DNA from 2 places in the Streptomyces sp. W16 genome. Region 1 is predicted to be linked to the other one. Evidence: predicted binding sites of a transcription regulator. Region 1 holds the regulator's gene; the other holds the start of a gene.
The links. The regulator HrcA, encoded in region 1, represses chaperone genes, less so after heat shock. The targets are predictions, from matches to a motif close to TTNGCACTCNGNNNNNCNGAGTGCNAA.
Positions count from the first base shown of each region.

Region 1 (12,189 bases):
CGAAGGGGCGGGCCGTCAGGCTCCGCAGCTGCTTGATCTCCTGGTACATGCCGTCGGCGGTCTTGTACCCGGCGGCGAGGAACCCCAGCCCGCCGGCCTCGGACACGGCAGCCGCGAGGCGCGGTACGGAGACACCGCCCGCCATGGGGGCCTGCACGATCGGATGAGGGAAGAGATCGGTCAGTGCGGAGGACATGACGGCATGTTGTCACGTCCTCCGAACAAGTCCGAATCCGGCCTTCCGCCCGGCATAGGACAGGTGCATGCCCAGGCGGAGACCGATTCGACGACCGGTTCAGCGGCCGTTGAACGCGTCCTTCAGACGGGAGAACAGGCCCTGCTGCCCCGGCTGGAACGTCCCCATGGGCCGCTCCTCGCCGCGCAGCTTCGCCAGCTCCCTGAGGAGGCGTTCCTGCTCCACGTCGAGCTTGGTCGGGGTGGTGACCTCGACATGCACGATGAGGTCGCCCCGGCCGCCGCCGCGCAGATGCGTGATGCCCCGGGTGTGCAGCGGGATCGACTGGCCGGACTGGGTGCCCGGCCGGATGTCGACCTCCTCCATGCCGTCCAGCGTCTCCAACGGCACCTTCGTGCCCAGGGACGCGGCCGTCATGGGAAGCGTGACCGTGCAGTGCAGGTCGTCGCCGCGGCGCTGGAACATCGCGTGCGGCAGCTCGTGGATCTCGACGTACAGGTCACCGGCGGGGCCGCCGCCGGGGCCGACCTCGCCCTCGCCCGCGAGCTGGATCCGCGTGCCGTTGTCCACACCGGCCGGGATCTTCACCGTCAGCGTGCGCCGCGAGCGGACGCGGCCGTCACCGGCGCACTCCGGGCACGGTGTCGGCACGACGGTGCCGAAGCCCTGGCACTGCGGGCAGGGGCGGGACGTCATGACCTGGCCCAGGAAGGACCGGGTCACCTGCGACACCTCACCGCGACCGCGGCACATGTCGCACGTCTGGGCGGAGGTGCCCGGGGCCGCGCCCTCACCGTTGCAGGTGTTGCAGACGACGGCCGTGTCGACCTGGATGTCCTTCGTGGTGCCGAAGGCCGCCTCGTCCAGCTCGATTTCGAGCCGGATCATGGCGTCCTGGCCGCGGCGGGTGCGCGAGCGCGGTCCGCGCTGCGACGCCGTGCCGAAGAACGCGTCCATGATGTCCGAGAAGTTCCCGAAGCCGCCCTGACCGAAGCCGCCCGCGGCACCGCCCGCCTGCGAGAGGGGGTCGCCGCCGAGGTCGTAGACCTGCTTCTTCTGCGGGTCCGAGAGCACCTCGTAGGCGGCGTTGATCTCCTTGAACCGCTCCTGGGTCTTCGGATCCGGATTGACGTCCGGGTGCAGCTCGCGCGCGAGCCTACGGAAGGCCTTCTTGATCTCATCCTGCGACGCGTCGCGACGCACGCCGAGAACGGCGTAGTAGTCCGTGGCCACTTAGGACTCCGCCAGGATCTGTCCGACGTACCGTGCCACTGCGCGTACCGCTCCCATCGTTCCCGGGTAATCCATGCGGGTCGGTCCGACCACGCCGAGCTTGGCGACTGCCTCGCCGCCCGAACCGTAGCCGACCGACACCACCGACGTGGAGTTGAGTCCCTCGTAGGCGTTCTCATGACCGATCCGTACGGTCATGCCCGAATCCCCCGCCTCACCAAGCAACTTGAGGAGGACGACCTGCTCCTCCAGCGCTTCCAGGATGGGGCGGATGGTGAGGGGAAAGTCATGTCCGAAGCGGGTGAGATTGGCGGTGCCGCCGATCATCAGCCGCTCCTCGGTCTCCTCGACGAGAGTCTCCAGGAGGGTGGAGAGCACCGTCGCGACCGTGCCGCGGTCCTCGTTCTCGAAGGCGTCCGGCAGGTCCTGCACGAGCTGGGGTACGTCCGCGAAGCGGCGGGCCGCGATCCGGCTGTTGAGCCGCGCGCGCAGATCCGCGAGCGAGGACTCCCCGAAGGGCGCCGGGCAGTCCACCATGCGCTGCTCGACCCGCCCGGTGTCCGTGATCAGCACGAGCATCACGCGCGCGGGGGCCAGCGACAGCAGCTCCACGTGCCGGACGGTCGAGCGGGTCAGCGAGGGGTACTGCACGACGGCGACCTGCCGGGTGAGCTGCGCGAGCAGCCGTACCGTACGGCCCACGACGTCGTCGAGGTCGACGGCGCCGTCGAGGAAGTTCTGGATGGCCTTGCGCTCGGGGCCGGTCATCGGCTTGACGCCGGCGAGCTTGTCGACGAACAGCCGGTAGCCCTTGTCCGTGGGGATGCGTCCGGCGCTGGTGTGCGGCTGGGCGATGTACCCCTCGTCCTCCAGGGCCGCCATGTCGTTGCGCACGGTCGCCGGGGAGACGCCGAGGCTGTGCCGCTCGGTGAGCGCCTTGGAGCCCACCGGCTCCTCGGTGCCGACATAGTCCTGGACGATGGCGCGCAGCACCTGGAGCCTGCGTTCGCTGAGCATCGCGCACACCTCCAGTTCTGGTCGCCTTTGTCGCCGCTTGTCGCGAGCCCGCCCTTTCCTGGCACTCTGTGCGCGTGAGTGCCAGCCGTTCCCCGGCCAGTGTACGGCCGTGAGGTACACCCCGGGCAAGGCCGGTCCTGCGATGTCACGCCATAGGTGCCGTCACCGTTAGCGTCGCTGCATGACGGTGACTTGGGAAGAGGCGGGGTGGGAGCGGCTGGCCGCCGGGGTGGGCCGGTGCCGGCTGCCTGGCTGGGACTGCACGGTCGGTCTGGTCGTCGGGGAGGGTTCGGCGCTGATGATCGACGCCGGGTCGGGTCTCGCGGAGGGCGCGCGGTTGCGCGCGGAGGCGCAGGCGCTCGCCGGGCACGCTGTGACCCATCTCGCGCTCACCCACCCGCATTTCGACCATGTCTTCGGGGCGGCGGAGTTCGCGGACGCGGAGGTGTTCGGTGCGGTGGGCGTGGAGCGGGTGTTGACGGACGAGCGGGAGGCACTCCGTGGGGACGCGGTCGAGAACGGCCTCCACGCGCGCGTGGCCGACGAGGCCGTGGCCGCTCTGGCCCACCCGCGTCACCTGGCCTTTGTCGCCGTCCCGGACGAGTGGACGCTCTCCCTGGGCGGCGACCGCCAGGTCCTGCTGGTGAACGCGGGCCCGGGTCACACGTCCCACGATCTCGCGGTCGTCGTCCAAGGCGTCCCGGGCTCCCCGCCGGTCGTCTTCTGCGGCGACCTGGTCGAGGAGTCCGGCGATCCCCAGGCGGGGCCCGACGCCGTACCGTCGCACTGGCCCGCCGCCCTGGACCGGCTGCTCGGCCTGGGCGGGGAGGACGCGCTGTACGTGCCCGGTCACGGAGCGGTGGTGGACGCGGGGTTCGTGCGGGCCCAACGGGACGCGTTGGCAACGCGTTTCGGCGTGTCGCGGTGACGCCTCCTGGCCTTCTCCTATCGTCATCCGAATGCGCCAGTACTCCGCCGACCTGACCCCGCCGTGGAAGAAGCCGAAGCCCGTCCCCGAGGTCCCCGCGGAAACGGGCCTGGTGGTCGAGGAGCCGGGCACCGGTTTCTGCGGCGCGGTGATCCGCTGCGAGGCCGGCACGGTCACCCTGGAGGACCGCTTCGGCAAGCACCGGGTGTTCCCCCTGGAGCCGCGCGGCTTCCTCCTGGAGGGCAGGGTCGTGACCCTGGTCAGGCCGGTGTCGAGTCCGCTACGGCCCACTCGTACGGCATCCGGTTCGGTGGCCGTTCCCGGTGCACGCGCGCGTGTGGCCCGCGCCGGGCGGATCTACGTCGAGGGCCGGCACGACGCGGAACTCGTCGAGCGGGTGTGGGGCGACGACCTGCGCATCGAGGGTGTGGTGGTCGAGTACCTGGAGGGCGTCGACGACCTGCCGGCCATCGTGGCGGAGTTCGCCCCGGGCCCGGACGCCCGCCTCGGCATCCTGGTGGACCATCTGCTCCCCGGCACCAAGGAGTGGCGCATCGCCCAGTCCGTCACCAGTGAGCACGCCCTCGTCGTCGGCCACCCCTACATCGACATCTGGGAGGCCGTGAAACCGTCCTCCGTGGGCATCGCCGCCTGGCCCCGGATCCCGCACGGACAGGACTGGAAGACGGGGGTGTGCCGGGCGCAGGGTTGGCCGGAAAACACCGGTGCGGTGTGGCAGGCGATTCTGGCCAAGGTCCAGTCCTACAAGGACCTGGAGCCGGAACTGCTGGGGCGGGTCGAGGAGTTGATCGACTTCGTCACGGACAGCGGTGAGGCCTGACCTTCTCGTAGGTGGCGAATTCGCTGGTGTCCAGTTCGACACCGATGGGCTCCAACGGTGTGAGGCTCACTGGGCTCATCGAGGATCGCTACTCGCTGGCTCTGAAGCCGTCTCCAGCAACGCCGGGGAATCTGGTCCTGAACCGCTGCCCCGAGTGATCAGTCCACCAGGTCCCGTACCACCGCGTCCGCCAGCAACCGCCCCCGCAACGTGAGCACGGCGCTCCCCTCCTCGTACGGCCCCGCCTCCAGCAGCCCGTCCCCCAGTGCCCGGCGCGAAGCCGCGAGCCCCTCCGGGTGGAGCAGGTCCAGCGGGGCGCCCTCCCGGAGTCGTAGCTCCAGCAGGATGCGTTCCACCCGGCGGTCCTCCGCGGAGAGGATCTCCCGGCCCGCGCCCGGGGAGCGGCCGGCCGCCAGTGCCCCCGCGTACGCGCCGGGATGCTTCACGTTCCACCACCGCACTCCGCCGACGTGCGAGTGCGCTCCGGGGCCCGCGCCCCACCAGTCGGCGCCGCGCCAGTAGAGCTCGTTGTGCAGACAACGGCCGGATTTCGACGTCGCCCAGTTGGACACCTCGTACCAGTCGAAGCCCGCCGCGGACATCACCTCGTCCGCGATGAGGTACCGGTCGGCGTGCACGTCGTCGTCCGTCATCGGGACCTCGCCGCGGCGGATCCGGCGGGCCAGCTGGGTGCCCTCCTCGACGATCAGGGCGTAGGCGCTGACGTGGTCGGGGCCCGCGCCGAGGGCCGCGTCGAGCGAGGCCCGCCAGTCGTCGTCCGTCTCGCCCGGGGTGCCGTAGATCAGGTCGAGGTTGACGTGTTCGAAGCCGACCGCGCGGGCCTCGGACACGCAGGCCTCGGGGCGGCCGGGGGTGTGGGTGCGGTCCAGGACCTTCAGGACGTGCTGTTTCGCGCTCTGCATGCCGAAGGAGATCCGGTTGAAGCCGCCCTGGCGGAGGGTCGCGAGGTAGGCCGGGTCGACCGACTCCGGGTTGGCCTCCGTGGTGATCTCCGCGTCCGGGGCGAGGCCGAACTCGTCGCGGATCGCGCCCAGCATCCGTACCAGATCGCCCGCCGCCAGCAGCGTGGGCGTACCGCCGCCGACGAAGACCGTGCGGACCGGGCGCGGGTCGTCGCCGAGGACCTTGCGGGCCAGGCGGACCTCGTCGATCAGGGTGTCCGCGTAGTTGTCGCGGGAGGCCAGCACTCCGCCCGTGCCGCGCAGCTCGGTCGCCGTGTAGGTGTTGAAGTCGCAGTAGCCGCAGCGGGTCGCGCAGTACGGGACGTGCAGATAGAACCCGAGGGGGCGGTCGGCCGATCCGGCGAGCGCCTGTGCGGGCAGGGCGCCGTCGTCGGGGACGGGATCGCCGTCGGGGAGTGCGGAAGGCATGCCCTCCATTGTCCAGCACCGGCGAGGACTACTCGGCCTGCAGCACCAGCAGCGCCATGTCGTCCTCGGGCGGCCGACCGCCGAACTCGTGCACCAGCCGCTTGATCCGCTCCGCGATCAGCTCGGCGCTCAGTCCCGCGCACCCGGCGAGCGCGGTCGCCAGGCCGTCGCCGTCGTCGAACTGGACGGAGCCGGAGCGGCGCTCGGTCACCCCGTCCGTGACGCACAACAGGCTGTCGCCCGGATGCAGTTCGAAGGTCTCGCTGGTGTAGGTGACGTCCTCGATGACGCCGAGGAGGGTCTGTGGGCGGGCGGTCGTGGCGACGGAGCCGTCCGGTCCGAGGAGCAGTGGCAGCGGGTGTCCGGCGGAGGCGAGGGTGCAGCGGACGCCGCCGTCGAAGGGGACCAGCTCGCCGTAGAGGAGGGAGAGGAAGCGGGGGCCGTCGCCGACCGGGCCCGGCATGCCGCCCGCGGCGACCAGGGCGTGGGCCGCGGCGTCGGCGGCCTCGGTGGCGTCGTCGAGGAGGAGCTGGTTGAGACGGTCGAGGACGTCGGCGACGCGGTAGCCCTCGCGGGCGAGGAGGCGTAGCCAGGGGCGGGCGAGGCCGATGACCACGGCGGCCTCGGGGCCCTTGCCCTGGACGTCGCCGAGGGCGAAGCACCAGCGGCCGTCGCCGGCCGGGAACAGGTCGTAGAAGTCGCCGCTGGGGCCGCCCTTGTCGCAGGGTTCGTAGACGAGGGCGCTGTGCACGCCGGGGATCTCGGCGACGGCGCCGGGCAGCAGGCCGCGCTGGAGGACGCGGCTGATGGTGACCTGGCGGGCGTACTGGCGGGCCGCGCCGATGGCGAGCGCGACGCGGCGGCTGAGGTCCTCGACGAGGCCGGTGACCTCGTCGGGGAAGCACGGCAGCCCGGACCGTCCGATGACCAGGGTGCCGAGCGGACGGCCGCCCGCGATCAGCCGGTACGCCAGTGCCGCGCCGTGGGTGCCGTGCGGGCCGAGGGCGTCGGCGGGCCAGGGGTAGGACACGGGTCGCAGCGAGTCCTGCGGGCGGGGCGGGTGCTTCTCCAGGGCGCCGCGCAGTTCCTCGATGCGGTTCTCGCTGCCGTGCCAGACCCGGGCGAGGCGCGGTCCGGCCCCGGCGTCCTCGCTCCAGCCTCCTCCACTCTCGGCTCCGCTCGACCGGGGGGACCCCCACCGGCCCATCACCTCGTCCTCCAGCCATACGGCGCACCAGTCGGCGAGTCTCGGCACGATGAGCTGTCCGGCGAGCGCGGCGACCAAGTCCTCGTCGAGCTGTCCGGCGAGGAGGTCGGAGGCCTCGGCGAGGAAGGAGAGGGCGCCGCGGCCGAGCCAGTCCCGGTCGCGTTCGGCGCGCTGGGGTTCGGGGGCGAGGATCTCGGCGACGCGCAGACCGCGTTCCCCGGCGTACGTCTCCAACTCCTCGGCGACCGGGCTGCCTTCGGCGGGCAGGCGGGCCCAGACGGTCTTGGTGCCGGTGCGGTAGGTGACGCCCCAGGACTCGGCGAGCGTGGCGACGAGCCGCAGTCCGCGCCCGAACTCCGGTGTCTCGTACGCCGGTTCGCTGCTGTTGTCGCGCGGGGCGCGGGAGGGGTGGTGGTCGGCGACCTCCACGACGACGGACCGGTCGTCCTCCAGCCGACAGACCAGCTCGACGTCCGTACCGGCGTGTACGACGGCGTTGGTGACGAGTTCGCTGACGACGACCATCGCGTCGTCGGCGAGCCGGACGGTGAGGTGTTCGGCACCGGGCAGGGCGAGTTCGGTCCACTCCTGGAGCGCGGCACGCACCAGGCCGCGGGCGGAGCCGGGCGCGAGGGGGCTTCCGGAGAGCGTGGCGCGCATGGTCGTGCGCGGGTCCGCGCCGTGGTGCGCGGGCGCATCGGGAGCGCGCGAAGTGGTCTCCCGTTGCGTCGGAATTGCCCCCATGCACAGCTCCCCGAGCAGATCGGACGAATACGCCTCGGTCGATGCGGACAGAGTGACAGACTGACCGCGGCCATAAGCGCCGAGTTACCGAAGTGGGCCGCCATGAGTGAGAACAGTGCTACGCGTGTGCTCGAAGACGGACACAAAGAGGACTGGATTCGAGCATCGGATCTCCGCCCTCTGTTCGCCGTGATGACGGCGGCGCGCGACGGCGACTTCACGAAGGCACCGGAGACGGGTCACGGCATGGTGGCCGAACTGACCGCCGCCTTCAACCAGATCATGGACCGCAGCACCCACTTCAACTCCGAGACGCAGCGCGTCAAACGGGAGCTGATCCGCCACGGCCGCCTCGACGAACGTCTCTCCGCGAGCCCCGGCCAGGGCGGCTGGACCTCCCGCGTCAACGACGTCAACCAGCTCCTCGACGCCCTGGTCGCCCCGGCCGCCAACGCGACCCGGGTACTGGACGCGGTGGCGGGCGGCGATCTGACCCAGCGGGTCGATCTGCACGACGGCAGCAGGGAGTTGCGCGGTGACCTACGGCGCCTCGGCCGGGCCGTGAACAAGATGGTGGACCAACTCTCCCTGTTCACCGGGGAGGTGACCCGGGTCGCCCGCGAGGTCGGCACCGAGGGCAGACTCGGCGGGCGGGCCAAGGTGCAGGGCTTGTCGGGCAGTTGGCGGGACGTGACCGAGGCGGTCAACACGATGGCGTCCCGGCTGACCGCGCAGGTGCGGGACATCGCCCTGGTGACGACGGCGGTGGCGCGCGGCGACCTCACGCGCACGGTCACCGTCGAGGCGACCGGCGAACTGCTCGAACTGAAGCTCACCGTGAACACGATGGTCGACCAGCTCTCCGCGTTCGCCGACGAGGTCACGCGCGTCGCCCGCGAGGTCGGCACCGAGGGCCAGTTGGGCGGGCGGGCGCAGGTGCGGGGCGTGTCCGGCGTGTGGAAGGACCTCACGGACAACGTCAACTTCATGGCGTCGAACCTGACTTCGCAGGTGCGGAACATCGCCCAGGTGACGACGGCCGTGGCGAACGGTGACCTGTCGCAGAAGATCACCGTCGACGCGCAGGGCGAGATCCTGGAGCTGAAGTCGACCATCAACACGATGGTGGACCAGCTCTCCGCCTTCGCCGACGAGGTCACACGCGTCGCCCGCGAGGTCGGCACCGAGGGCAACCTCGGCGGACGCGCCCAGGTGCGTGGCGTCTCCGGGGTCTGGAAGGACCTCACCGACAACGTCAACTTCATGGCGGACAACCTGACTTCGCAGGTCCGCAACATCGCACTGGTGTCGACGGCGGTCGCGCAGGGCGACCTCGGCAAGAAGATCACGGTGGAGGCGAAGGGCGAGATCCTGGAGCTGAAGTCCACGATCAACACGATGGTCGACCAGCTCTCCGCGTTCGCGGACGAGGTGACGCGTGTGGCGCGCGAGGTCGGCACGGAGGGCAACCTCGGCGGTCAGGCGCAGGTGCGGGGCGTGTCCGGGGTCTGGAAAGACCTGACGGACAACGTCAACTTCATGGCCCTGAACCTGACTTCACAGGTACGGAACATCGCCCAGGTGACGACCGCCGTCGCCAACGGCGACCTGTCGAAGAAGATCACCGTCGACGCGCGCGGCGAGATCCTCGAACTCAAGGACACCGTCAACACGATGGTGGAGCAGCTGCGCGCCTTCGCCGACGAGGTGACCCGGGTGGCCCGCGAGGTCGGCACCGACGGCCGACTCGGTGGCCGGGCCCAGGTGTTGGGCGTCTCGGGTGTCTGGCGGGACCTGACCGACAACGTCAACTACATGGCCGACAACCTGACTTCACAGGTGCGGAACATCGCCCAGGTCGCCACCGCCGTGGCGCAGGGCGACCTGTCGAAGAAGATCGACGTGGACGCGCGCGGCGAGATCCTGGAGCTGAAGACCACCATCAACACGATGGTCGACACCCTCTCCTCCTTCTCCTCCGAGGTCACCCGGGTGGCCCGCGAGGTCGGCTCCGAGGGCCAACTCGGCGGCCAGGCACGGGTGGAGGGCGTCTACGGCACCTGGAAGCGCCTGACGACCAACGTGAACGAACTCGCACTGAACCTCACCACGCAGGTCCGCGCGATCGCCGAGGTGGCCTCCGCGGTGGCCCAGGGCGACATGTCCCGCTCGATCACGGTGGAGACCCAGGGCGAGGTCACCGAGCTCAAGGACAACATCAACCTGATGGTGGCCAACCTCCGCGAGACGACCCGCGCGAAGGACTGGCTGGAGTCCAACCTGGCCCGCCTCGCCGCGCTGATGCAGGGGCACCGGGACCTGATGGAGGTCGCCGACCTGATCCTGCGCGAGCTGACCCCGCTGGTGAACGCCCAGTACGGGGCGTTCTTCCTGGCCGATCCCGACGAGGACAGCCTGCGAACGGCCATCCCGGCCAAGGGACTTGCCTTCATCGCCGGGTACGGGTCGGCGCAGGGCGCGACCGTCGACACGGGCGGGATGCCGGTGCACGGTCTGGTCCGGCAGGCGGCGCGGGAGAAGAAGCGGATCCTGGTGGAGGAGGCCCCACCGGACTACATCAAGATCAACAGCGGTCTCGGGGAAGCCGCCCCGGCGAGCGTGGTCATCATCCCGATCATCTTCGAGGACAAGCTCCTCGGCGTGATCGAACTGGCCTCCTTCTCCCGCTTCTCAGACGTCCACCTGGCCTTCTTCGACCAGTTCGTGAACACCATCGGCGTCGCGATCAACACCATCATCGCCAACTCCCGCACGGAGTCCCTGCTCGGCGAGTCCCAACGGCTCGCCCAGCAGCTGCAGGAACGTTCGGACGAACTCCAGAAGCAGCAGGCCGAGTTGCAGCGCTCCAACGCCGAACTGGAGGAGAAGGCGGCCCTGTTGGCGACCAGCTCCCAGTACAAGTCGGAGTTCCTGGCGAACATGAGCCACGAGCTGCGCACCCCGCTGAACTCGCTGCTGATCCTCGCCCGGCTGCTCTCCGACAACCCGGACGGCCATCTCACCGACCAGGAAGTGCAGTTCGCGACCACGATCCACCGCTCCGGCTCGGACCTGCTCCAGCTCATCAACGACATCCTCGACCTGTCGAAGATCGAGGCCGGCCGGATGGACGTACGCCCCAAGCGCCTCCCCCTCATCAAGCTCCTCGACTACGTCCACGCCACGTTCCGCCCGCTCACCTTGGACCGGGGGCTCGCCTTCGAGGTGTCGGTCGGCGAGGACGTACCGCGCGAGATGTGGTCGGACGAGCAGCGGCTCCAGCAGATCCTGCGCAACCTGCTGTCCAACGCCATCAAGTTCACCGCCACCGGCCGGGTCGAACTCCGCGTCAACCGGGTCAAGGACCCCGACCACCGCTACTCCCACGACAGCGACGAGGTCATCGCGTTCGCCGTCTCCGACACCGGCATCGGGATCGCCGCCGAGAAACTCCCGGTGATCTTCGAGGCGTTCCAGCAGGCCGACGGCACGACCAACCGCAAGTACGGCGGTACCGGCCTCGGGTTGTCGATCAGCCGGGAGATCTCCGGGCTGCTCGGTGGCCGTATCGTCGCGGAGAGCGAGCCGGGCTGCGGTTCGACCTTCACGCTGTACGTCCCCGTCGTCAGCCCCGGTCACGCGGCGACAGGGCGGACCTCCGAGGACCGGGAACTGCCCGCGACGGACGAGCAGTTGTCGGCCGAGCCGTTCACCGGGCACGAGGTGGACGACTCGTGGCCGACGCCCACCAAGCTGGAGGCGTGGAAGGCCGGCCGGGCCGGTCAAGTGCTGCCGGGGCGGCGGGTGTTGATCGTGGACGACGACATCCGCAACGTCTTCGCGCTCACCCATGTCCTGGGCCGCGTCGGCATGCCGGTGCTCTACGCGGAGAACGGCCGCGAGGGCATCGAGACCCTGGAGCGCAACCCCGACGTCGAACTCGTACTGATGGACATCATGATGCCGGAGATGGACGGGTACGAGACCATAGCCGCCATCCGCCGCACCCCGCGCTGGACCGGCCTGCCCATCGTCGCGCTCACCGCCAAGGCGATGCCCGGCGACCGGGAGAAGTCCATCGCGCGGGGCGCCAACGACTACGTGCCCAAGCCGGTGGACGTGGACCAGCTGCTGACCGTCGTCTGCGCCCTCCTGGACCCCGAGTCCGAGGCGGACATCGCGGGGGCACAACCGGGTACACCGGAGGAGACGGCGATACCGCCGACGACCGAGTGAGGCCAGCCATCATGAGCGCTGAGGCAACGACCGACGAGCGTGCCGGCATCCTCCTGGTCGACGACATGGAGGACAACCTGGTCGCGCTGGAGGCCGTCCTGGGGTCCCTCAACGAGCCGCTGGTACGCGCTCGTTCGGGTGAGGAGGCGATGAAGGCGCTGCTGCGGCAACGCTTCGCCGTCGTCCTGCTGGACATCCGTATGCCGGGCATGGACGGTTTCGAGACCGCGGCCAACATCAAACGGCTCGACCAGACCAAGGACGTCCCGATCATCTTCCTGACCGGTAACGACGCGGACGCGGGTTATGCCTTCCGTGGCTATGCCACGGGTGCGGCCGACTACTTGACCAAGCCGTTCGATCCGTGGGTGCTGCGCGCCAAGGTCACCGTCTTCC
Region 1 is NZ_JAWOAI010000125.1:8,349-20,537, reverse strand. Features, by position in the region: partial or broken gene R6V09_RS18725 (nitronate monooxygenase) at 1-196, opposite strand, end outside; gene dnaJ (molecular chaperone DnaJ) at 296-1,429, opposite strand; gene hrcA (heat-inducible transcriptional repressor HrcA) at 1,430-2,446, opposite strand; gene R6V09_RS18710 (MBL fold metallo-hydrolase) at 2,628-3,374, shown strand; gene R6V09_RS18705 (DUF3097 domain-containing protein) at 3,406-4,215, shown strand; gene hemW (radical SAM family heme chaperone HemW) at 4,374-5,606, opposite strand; gene R6V09_RS18695 (SpoIIE family protein phosphatase) at 5,635-7,557, opposite strand; gene R6V09_RS18690 (HAMP domain-containing protein) at 7,660-11,793, shown strand; gene R6V09_RS18685 (response regulator) at 11,805-12,189, shown strand, end outside.

Region 2 (10,503 bases), on a different contig from region 1:
GATCCGCTCCTCGACGTCCGCCTGGTGCGAGCGGGCGTGCAGGAACTCGGCGTCGGCACCGAGACCGTGGACACCGATCAGTGTCCGGCGGGCGATCCGCGCCTGGTGGGTGGTCTCGTCCCTCTCGAAGTGCTCGATGGCCCGCGGGGCGCCCGACGGCCAGGTGGAGACCCAGCGGTCGGGGTCGACCCTGCCCGCGCAGTCCTGGAACGCCGTCGCCCACCGCCAGGTCAGGAACCCCACCTGGTCCGCCCCGAGCATGCCCTCCATCAGCCGCACCCGGATGTCGTCCGGCAGCATCTGGAAGTAGTCCACCGGCGCCCAGGGCGTGTGCGAGAAGTGCCCGATCCGCAGGTCGGGACGGAGTTCGCGGAGCATCCCCGGCACCAGACACAGGTGGTAGTCCTGCACCAGCACCGCGGCCCCCTCGGCCGCCTCCTGGGCCAGCGCCTCGGCGAACGCCCGGTTGTACGTCTCGTACGACGCCCACTGGCGCCGGAACTCCGCGTCGAAGACCGGCTCCAGCGGGGTCTGGTACAGCATGTGGTGGACGAACCACAGCACGGAGTTGGCGATGCCGTTGTACGCGTCGGCGTGCACGTCGGCCGGAATGGCGAGCATCCGCACGCCGTCCTCGCCGACACCCCGCCGTACCGCCTCCCGGTCGCCGTCGGACAGCGCCGAGCAGACCCACAGCGCCCCCGCGTCCGGCCCGATCGCCGACAGCCCGGACACCAGCCCACCGCCACCGCGCCGGGTGCGCAGCGAACCGTCGTCGCCCACCTCGTAGGAGACCGGGCCGCGATTGGACGCGACGAGCACCTGAGCTGCACCGGACGCGGACGAGGGGGACGACGTAGAAGCCATACGGCACAACCTAGCCCGGCCCGGAAACACTCAAACGTACGGACGGGTCACAACGGACCGGAGGGGTCCGTATACGGACCGCCCGCCCCGCGCCGGCTACGCCACCTTGCGCGACTGGTACTCGGTGATGTCCGCCATCGGCGGCCGTTCCTCCGTGTCCACGGAGTACGTGCGCGGCTCGAAACCGTCCGGACCCCGCTCGAACTGCGTGAGGGACGGCCGGATGAGATGCCCGCGGGCCAGCCTCAGCTGTGCCGTGCGGTAGATCTGCGCGGCCATCCGCCCCAGCGCCTGCCCGTCCTGGTGCCGGTGCTTGCGCACACCCACGTCGACCTGCGCGAGGGCGTCCAGACCCACCAGGTGCAGCGCGTCGACGAGCATGCCCAGCTCGACGCCGTACCCGACGGGGAACGGGAGTTGCTCCAGCAGTGAGCGGCGGGCCGCGTACTCGCCGCCCAACGGCTGTACGAATCCGGCCAGTTGCGGCCAGTGCATGTTCAGCAGCGGGCGGGCCATCATCTCGGTGACCCGGCCGCCCTGGCCGGCCGCGCCGCCCAGCGGGCGGTCGTACATCGCCTTGACGAGGTCGACGCCGGGGTCGGTGAGCAGCGGGCCCACGATCCCGGTGACGAAGTCGGAGGAGAACTCCTTCAGGTCCGCGTCGATGAAGCACACGATGTCGCCGCTGGTGACCAGCAGCGAACGCCACAGCACCTCGCCCTTGCCGGGCACGGCGGGGATGCGGGGCAGGATGTCGTCGCGGTGCACGACCCGGGCGCCCGCCGCGGCGGCCACCTCGGAGGTGCGGTCGGTGGACCCGGAGTCGACGACGACGATCTCGTCGACGAGCGGGACCTGTTGCATGAGGTCGTGACGGATGATCGCGACGATGTCACCGACCGTCGCTTCCTCGTTGAGCGCGGGCAGCACGACGGAGACCGACTGGCCCGTGCGGTGCTTCGCGGCCAGGATCTTGTGGAGCGGCCGATCGGTCAGGGACCAGGAGCGGGTGCTCAGCCAGTGCTCGACTTCCTTCAGCACGTTGCGCGGCTCCTCTGCGTTCTCTCGGCGAGGGCTGGTCACAGACAGTGAGTGTGTGATCCATCTCGCGGTTCGGACGGCTCACTCAACTGTCCTGGCCTTCGGTTACAGTCTTGAACAACGCTGATGACCATCGCATGTCGGGGGCCGTCGGCGAGACAATTGCATACACAACTGAACACCGCTCATCCAGAGGGGCAGAGGGATACGGCCCGTTGAAGCCCCGGCAACCCTCCAGCCGGTCTTGTCGCATGTACATCTACATGTGCCGAGGCTCCCGGCTCGGGAAGGTGCCAAATCCGTCTCACGGCGAAACGCGTCGTGAGGAAGATGAGGAAAGGGCCTCGCCTCCATGGCTGCGCAGACTGTTGCAAGCACCACGAACCCCGTAGACGCCGTTGATCTCGGCCCCGCCACCGCGCTCTCCTGCCGCGAGTGCGGCCACCGCGTCCCGCTCGGCCCGGTCTTCGCCTGCGAGGAGTGTTTCGGCCCGCTGGAGATCGCCTACGACTTCTCGGCCTACGACACCGAAGAGCTCCGCAAGCAGATCGAAGCGGGCCCCGCGAACATCTGGCGTTACGCGCCCCTCCTGCCCGTCCCCGCCGACGTGGCCGACAAGCCGAACATCAACCCCGGCTGGACCAAGCTCGTCCAGGCCGACAACCTCGCCCGCGAACTGGGCGTCGACGCCGGCAAGCTGTTCGTCAAGGACGACTCCGGCAACCCGACGCACTCCTTCAAGGACCGCGTCGTGGCCCAAGCCATCGAGGCCGCCCGCGCCTTCGACTTCACCACCCTCTCCTGCTCCTCCACCGGCAACCTCGCGGGCGCGGTCGGTGCCGCCGCCGCCCGGGCCGGCTTCCGCTCCTGCGTGTTCATCCCGCACGACCTGGAAGAGGGCAAGGTCGTCATGGCCGCGATCTACGGCGGCGAGCTCGTCGGCATCGAGGGCAACTACGACGACGTGAACCGCTTCTGCTCCGAGCTGATCGGCGACCCGGCCGGCGAGGGCTGGGGCTTCGTCAACGTCAACCTGCGGCCGTACTACGCGGAGGGCTCCAAAACCCTGGCGTACGAGATCTGCGAGCAGCTGGGGTGGAAGCTTCCGGACCAGCTCGTGGTTCCCATCGCCTCCGGCTCGCAGCTCACGAAGATCGACAAGGGGCTGCAGGAGCTGATCAAGCTCGGGCTCGTCGAGGACAAGCCGTACAAGATCTTCGGGGCGCAGGCGGAAGGGTGCTCGCCGGTTTCCGTCGCCTACAAGGCGGGGCACGACGTCGTACGGCCGCAGAAGCCGAACACCATCGCGAAGTCCCTCGCCATCGGGAACCCGGCGGACGGTCCTTACGTGCTGGACATTGCCCGGCGGACCGGTGGGGCTGTCGAGGACGTCAACGACGAGCAGGTCGTCGACGCGATCAAGCTGCTTGCGCGGACCGAGGGGATCTTCGCGGAGACCGCGGGTGGGGTGACCGTCGGTGTGGCGAAGAAGCTGATCGAGAACGGGTTGCTGGATCCGACCCTCACGACGGTGGTCCTCAACACGGGCGACGGGCTCAAGACGCTGGATGCGGTTGCCGGTACCGGGCTCACCGCGACTATCCGGCCGAGTCTTGAGTCGTTCAGGGAAGCTGGACTCGCCTCGTAAGCGTCGTTGTTCGTCTGCGGGCCGGTGGGGGCCGGTCGCGCAGTTCCCCGCGCCCCTAAAGACAAAAGCCGTACCTGACCGGAGGTCTTGAGCATGAGCGTTTCTGTCCGCATCCCCACCATCCTGCGCACCTACACCGGCGGGCAGGCCGAGGTTCCCGCCGAGGGTGCCACCCTCGCCGAGGTCATCACGGACCTGGAGAAGAACCACACCGGGATCTCCGCCCGCGTGCTCGACGATCAGGGCAAGCTGCGCCGGTTCGTCAACGTGTACGTCAACGACGACGACGTGCGGTTCGAGCAGGGGCTGGAGACGGCGACTCCGGACGGGGCCGGCGTCTCGATCATCCCGGCCGTCGCCGGAGGCTGACCATCGAGCACAGTGCAGGCGGCTGAGCGACCGCTTAATCGGCTCGGCGCTTACCCTAGGTAATGCCGATTACCGAGCGTTCATCGAATTGCCCCCTCCGCGAGAGAAGCGGAGGGGGCAATTCTCTATGGTTGAGCGGGGTACAGTTGGGGAACGCGCTCCACTCCGCATGCCGAACGCATATGAGCACCGGCTCCGCGTGCGATGAGAAGTAGCCAAAGTGTGCAGGTATTTTGCGCCTTATATGCCCTTTATCCGGCCCGACTTGCCCTGAAGTCGGACGAATTCTCCGTAAATTCCCGACCGGTCCTGCCCGGAATTCTCGTCGGATTGACCTGTTGCAGACGGCAGTTGGACGGATACATTCGGCCGCGGTCGACGCGTTCCGGCGCACGCCCCCAATCCTGTGGGGGGTGAGGTCTGACCCGGATCCGCGAAGTGTGGATCCGTGCAAGGGCCAGTAATAGGGGAGTTAGGCATGGCTCAGGGCACCGTCAAATGGTTCAACGCGGAGAAGGGGTACGGCTTCATCGCGGTCGACGGTGGTGCGGATGTTTTCGTCCACTACAGCGCGATTCAGATGGACGGCTACCGCACCCTGGAAGAGGGTCAGCGGGTCGATTTCGAGATCTCGCAGGGTCAGAAGGGGCCGCAGGCGGACATGGTCCGGCTCGCGACCAGCTGAAGCACGCGCCGACGAACAGCAGCGACGTTCTTCGTTCCTCACCGAAGGGCTCGTACTCCTGGGGGGTCACCTCCTGGGGTACGGGCCCTTCGGCATGCCCGGAGCGTGCCTCTCGCGCGCGGGAGCCAAGGTGCCCAGAACACGGGAGCCGCTTGCGCCCACCCGTCGCCCGACCACCACCCCTCAACGAGCCCGCTTCGCGGGCGCACCTTGCACTCGACCATGCCGAGTGCTAATCATTGGCGTTAGCACTCTGCAGGTGAGAGTGATAACGAAGGATCGGGTCGGTGAGGCCCGCAGGCCAGGTGGTGCAAGGATCCACGGGGCAGGCGAGCCGTCCGTCGCGGGCGCCAGCGCGGTCCGGAGCAATCCACCCCAGTCCGGGAGGACCACTTCACATGGCCAAGATCATCGCGTTCGACGAGGAGGCGCGGCGAGGCCTTGAGCGCGGTATGAACCAGCTCGCCGACGCCGTCAAGGTCACCCTCGGCCCCAAGGGCCGCAACGTCGTCCTTGAGAAGAAGTGGGGCGCCCCCACGATCACCAACGATGGTGTCTCCATCGCCAAGGAGATCGAGCTGGAGGACCCGTACGAGAAGATCGGCGCCGAGCTGGTCAAGGAAGTCGCCAAGAAGACGGACGACGTCGCCGGCGACGGTACGACCACCGCGACCGTGCTCGCCCAGGCTCTCGTCAAGGAAGGCCTGCGCAACGTAGCCGCGGGCGCCAACCCGATGGCCCTCAAGCGCGGTATCGAGAAGGCCGTCGAGGCCGTCTCCGGTGCCCTCCTTGAGCAGGCCAAGGACGTGGAGACCAAGGAGCAGATCGCTTCTACGGCCTCCATCTCCGCCGCCGACACCCAGATCGGCGAGCTCATCGCCGAGGCGATGGACAAGGTCGGCAAGGAAGGCGTCATCACCGTCGAGGAGTCCCAGACCTTCGGTCTGGAGCTGGAGCTCACCGAGGGTATGCGCTTCGACAAGGGCTACATCTCGGCGTACTTCGCCACCGACATGGAGCGTATGGAGGCCGTCCTCGACGACCCGTACATCCTGATCGCCAACTCGAAGATCGCCAACGTCAAGGACCTGCTCCCGCTCCTGGAGAAGGTCATGCAGTCGGGCAAGCCGCTGCTGATCATCGCCGAGGACGTCGAGGGCGAGGCCCTGTCCACGCTGGTCGTCAACAAGATCCGCGGCACCTTCAAGTCCGTCGCCGTCAAGGCTCCGGGCTTCGGTGACCGTCGCAAGGCCATGCTCGGCGACATCGCCATCCTCACGGGCGGCGAGGTCATCTCCGAGGAGGTCGGCCTCAAGCTGGAGAACGCGACCGTGGACCTGCTGGGCCGCGCTCGCAAGGTCGTCATCACCAAGGACGAGACGACGATCGTCGACGGCTCGGGCTCGGCGGACCAGGTTGCCGGTCGCGTCAACCAGATCCGCGCCGAGATCGAGAACAGCGACTCGGACTACGACCGCGAGAAGCTCCAGGAGCGCCTCGCCAAGCTCGCGGGTGGCGTCGCCGTCATCAAGGCGGGCGCGGCCACCGAGGTCGAGCTCAAGGAGCGCAAGCACCGCATCGAGGACGCCGTTCGCAACGCGAAGGCGGCCGTCGAGGAGGGCATCGTCGCCGGTGGCGGCGTCGCGCTCATCCAGGCGGGCCACGTCTTCGAGAAGCTTGAGCTCGAAGGTGACGAGGCCACCGGTGCCGCGATCGTGAAGCTGGCCCTTGAGGCCCCGCTGAAGCAGATCGCCGTCAACGGTGGTCTCGAAGGCGGAGTCGTCGTCGAGAAGGTCCGCAACCTGCCCATCGGTCACGGCCTCAACGCCGCGACCGGTGAGTACGTGGACATGATCGCCGAGGGCATCATCGACCCGGCGAAGGTCACGCGCTCTGCCCTGCAGAACGCCGCGTCCATCGCCGCGCTCTTCCTCACCACCGAGGCCGTCATCGCCGACAAGCCGGAGAAGGCCGGTGCCGGCGCGGGCGCCGGTGGCGGCATGCCGGGCGGAGACATGGACTTCTGACCGACCCCTTCGGGTTGATCAACGGTCTTACCGAGGGCGGTACTTCCTGCTTCTGGCAGGGGGTGCCGCCCTCGGGCGTGTCCGGGATCACAGGCCGAGGAGTGGGACGGTCGGAATGACGGGCTTGGCCCGGGGGTTGTTGTTGACGCATGATCGATGCATACGCACATACCACTTGGTACCTGGTACTCCCGAGGAGCCCCCACTCGTGTCTACGACCGCCCCCGCCTCCCGAGCGGCCGAAGTCCTCGCCCGCCCGATCGTCCTCAACGGCCTGACCGTCCCGAACCGGATCGTGATGGCGCCGATGACCCGGCAGTTCTCGCCGGGCGGGGTGCCCGGTGAGGACGTGGTCGGGTACTACTCCCGCCGGGCCGCCGCGGGCGTCGGTCTCATCGTCACCGAGGGCACGTACGTCGGTCACGAGTCGGCCGGGCAGAGCGACCGCGTCCCGCGCTTCAGCGGCACCGAGCAGCTCGCGGGCTGGGCGAAGGTGGCCGAGGGCGTGCACGCGGCGGGCGGCACGATCGTGCCGCAGCTGTGGCACATCGGCATGGTCCGCGAGCAGGGCCAGCCGCCCTACGCCGAGGCCCCCGCGGTCGGCCCGTCCGGGCTGCGCATCGGCAGCGACGAGGTCACCGGCACGGCCATGACGCAGCGGGACCTGGACGACGTCATCGGCGCCTTCGCCGAGGCCGCTGCCGCCGCCGAGCGCATCGGCTTCGACGGCGTCGAACTGCACGGCGCCCACGGCTACCTCATCGACCAGTTCCTGTACGCGGGCACCAACCGCCGTACGGACGCCTACGGCGGTGACCCGGTCGCCCGCACCAAGTTCGCGGCGGAGATCGTGGCCGCCGTACGCGAGACCGTCTCCCCGGAGTTCCCGATCATCTTCCGCTACTCGCAGTGGAAGCAGGACGTCTACGGTGCCCGGCTCGCCGAGTCCCCGGAGGAGCTGGAGGCGATCCTCACGCCGATCGCCGCGGCCGGCGTGGACGTCTTCCACGCCTCCACCCGCCGTTACTGGCTCCCCGAGTTCGACGACTCCGACCTCAACCTCGCGGGCTGGACCAAGAAGCTCACCGGCAAGCAGACCATCACCGTCGGCTCGGTCGGCCTCGACGGCGACTTCCTCAAGGGCTTCCGCGGCGAGGGCGCCCCGCTCAAGGGCATCGACGACCTCCTCGACAGCCTGGAGCGCGACGAGTTCGACATGGTGGCCGTGGGGCGGGCACTGCTCCAGGACCCGGAGTGGGCCGCCAAGGTTCTCGCCGGGCGGGTGGACGAGCTGGCACCGTACGACGCGGCGGCGCTGCGCTCGCTGAGCTGAACTGGGCTTTTGTTGTGCGGCCGGTGGGGGTGCGCGCCGTTCCTGGGGGCTGCGCCCCCAGACCCCCGTCGGCCCTGAAGGGGCCTCGTCCTCAAACGCCGGACGGGCTGAGCAATGCCGGCCGGGGCCCTTGGCGGTCCCGGCGGCTCAGCCCGCGATGCGTCCGAAGAAACCGAGGGCGAGGGCGTACGGCGCCAGCGGCAGGAGCTCGGGACGCAGCGCACGACCCTCCTGGTCCCCGACGCAGGTGTAGGCGAGGGCGCTGGAGAAGCAGCCGCCCATGAACGCGGTCGGCATGAATCCGAACAGGTCTCCCCAGCTCCCGACCACGACCGAGCCGCCCGCGTGGCCGACGACTGCGAGGAGGGCGCAGACCAGGTAGAGCCGGTCGTTCAACGGACGCCAGACCGCGCCCCCTTTGCGCCCGTGCCCGGTGAACCGGGCGATGCCCGCGTACAACAGCGCGGGCAGACCCAGCGCCACCAGCAGTACGGCCCACATGGCACCGGTGTCCGGGTCGCTGGGGAACCCCATGATGTCTTCTCCGCCCTGCTGCTCCGGCTGTCGTCCCCTCGTGCGCGAAGCTCCGTGGGCGTGCGTACGGTGGATCGTATGACTTCCGCCGGCCGGGTGGCCACCATCGTCGATCTCGACGCCGTCGTCGCCACCTTCACCAGTGCCTTCCTCCACGACCCGGTCTGGGGGCCCGCGTTCCCGGACGAGCGGCGGCGGGCCGAGCAGGCGGCCGTGATGTGGCGGGTCTACGCCGGCTCCGCGCTGCGCTACCCCTGGACGCTGGTGACACCGGACGTCGAGGCCGCGGCGGTCTTCATTCCGCCGGGCGGTGTCGAGCTGACCGAGGAGGAGGCCGCCGGTCTTGAAGGGCGGTTGGCCGCGGTCACGGACGCGGCGACGGCCCGGGCGATCACGGTGGTGGGGGAGCGGTTCGAGGCGGCGCATCCCGCCGAGCCGTTCTTCTACCTCACGATCCTGGGCACGCACGCCGACCACCGGGGCAAGGGGCTGGGCATGGGACTGCTGGCCGACGGGCTCGCCCGGGTCGACGCGCTCGGCGCCCCCGTGTACCTGGAGTCGACCAACCCGGCCAACAACAGGCGTTACGAGAGCGTCGGCTTCGAGGCCCGCGGCGAGATCGTCACCCCCGGTGGCCAGGTCGTCACGACGATGTGGCGCCCGGCCGCCCATTGAGCCCACGCCCCGGCCTCCGCCTCTGTTGATCCTCCCCAACTCGGGCTAGCGTGCCGGAACATGAAGATTCTCCACCTGTCCGACACCCACCTGGAGCGCACCGACGCCCCCAACCGGCACGGCGTCGACGCGACCGACTCCCTGCGGCTGATGCTCGCCGAACTGCGGCACCAGCGCGGTGTGGACGCGATCGTCGTCACCGGGGACCTCGCCAACGACGGGGCGGTGGAGGCGTACACGGCCGTACGGGAGCTCGTGGGAGGGTTCGCGCGGAGGATGGGCGGGGTGCCGGTCTTCTACACGACCGGGAACCACGACGAACGCGAGGCGTTCGGCAAGGTGTTGGGGAGCGGGCACCTGGCCGCGGACGGCACGGACCGGGTCGTCTCCGCCGTGTTTCCCGTGGAGTTCGCGTGCGCGGCCGTGAGTGACGTGGGCGGGTACCGGTTCATCACGCTCGACTCCCTGGTGCCGGGGAAGGTGTACGGGCGGCTGAGCCGGGGCCAACTGGACTGGCTGAAGGAGGAGTTGAGCACGCCGTTCGGGAACGGCACCGTCCTCGCCTTCCATCATCCGCCGATCGCCCTCGACGTGCCGACCCAACAGGCCTTCGGGTTGCGGAATCCCGGCGAGCTGGCGGACGCGATCCGGGGGAGTGACGTACGGGTCGTCCTCACCGGGCACTTCCACCTCCAGCTCTTCGGCTTCCTGGAGGCGACGCCGGTCTGGGTCACGCCGGGTGTCGTCAACCGGATCGACCTGACGACCGCGCCCGGCACGGAGCGGGCGGTGCGCGGGGCCTCGGCCTCGCGGGTGGAACTGGGCGGTGAGACCGGGCCGATGTTCCACACCTTCCACGCGCGGGACCCACGGGCGCACGAGACCGTGTACCAACTGGACGCGGAACGGACCCGGTTGATCATCGAACGGGAACGGGAACGGGAACGGGAACGGGAACGGGAACAGGAACAGGAACAGGAACAGGAACAGGAACGGGAGCAGGAACCGGAACGGGAAGGGGAGGGCGGCTAGCGGGACTTGTACCAGGCGACCGAGAGGACCACCACCACGCCGATCGCGGCGCCCGCGAACTCGTAGGCCGCGTCGAAGGCCAGGCCGGAGCGGTCGGTCACGGCCCAGTCCCGGCCGGCGTAGAGCCGTATGCCCGTCACCTGCTCCTCGTCGTACTCGAAGTTCAACCCCGCTATCTCGCCACGCCCTTGCTGTCCGCCGGGCAGCCGCCAGGTGCCCGTGCAGGGGCCGTTCCAGTCACAGTGGACGTATCCCTCGGTGATCGTCCGGTCGCCTTCGGCGAACCGGTAGA
Region 2 is NZ_JAWOAI010000308.1:347-10,849, reverse strand. Features, by position in the region: gene R6V09_RS32800 (alpha,alpha-trehalose-phosphate synthase (UDP-forming)) at 1-867, opposite strand, end outside; gene R6V09_RS32795 (glucosyl-3-phosphoglycerate synthase) at 964-1,908, opposite strand; SAM riboswitch class I at 2,091-2,245, shown strand; gene thrC (threonine synthase) at 2,261-3,556, shown strand; gene R6V09_RS32785 (MoaD/ThiS family protein) at 3,650-3,925, shown strand; gene R6V09_RS32780 (cold-shock protein) at 4,404-4,610, shown strand; gene groL (chaperonin GroEL) at 5,009-6,637, shown strand; gene R6V09_RS32770 (NADH:flavin oxidoreductase) at 6,846-7,970, shown strand; gene R6V09_RS32765 (hypothetical protein) at 8,118-8,504, opposite strand; gene R6V09_RS32760 (GNAT family N-acetyltransferase) at 8,583-9,179, shown strand; gene R6V09_RS32755 (metallophosphoesterase) at 9,240-10,211, shown strand; gene R6V09_RS32750 (hypothetical protein) at 10,208-10,503, opposite strand, start outside.
Region 2: groL (chaperonin GroEL) is a predicted target of HrcA. The motif match lies at 4,820-4,846, and genes of this name have one in related genera.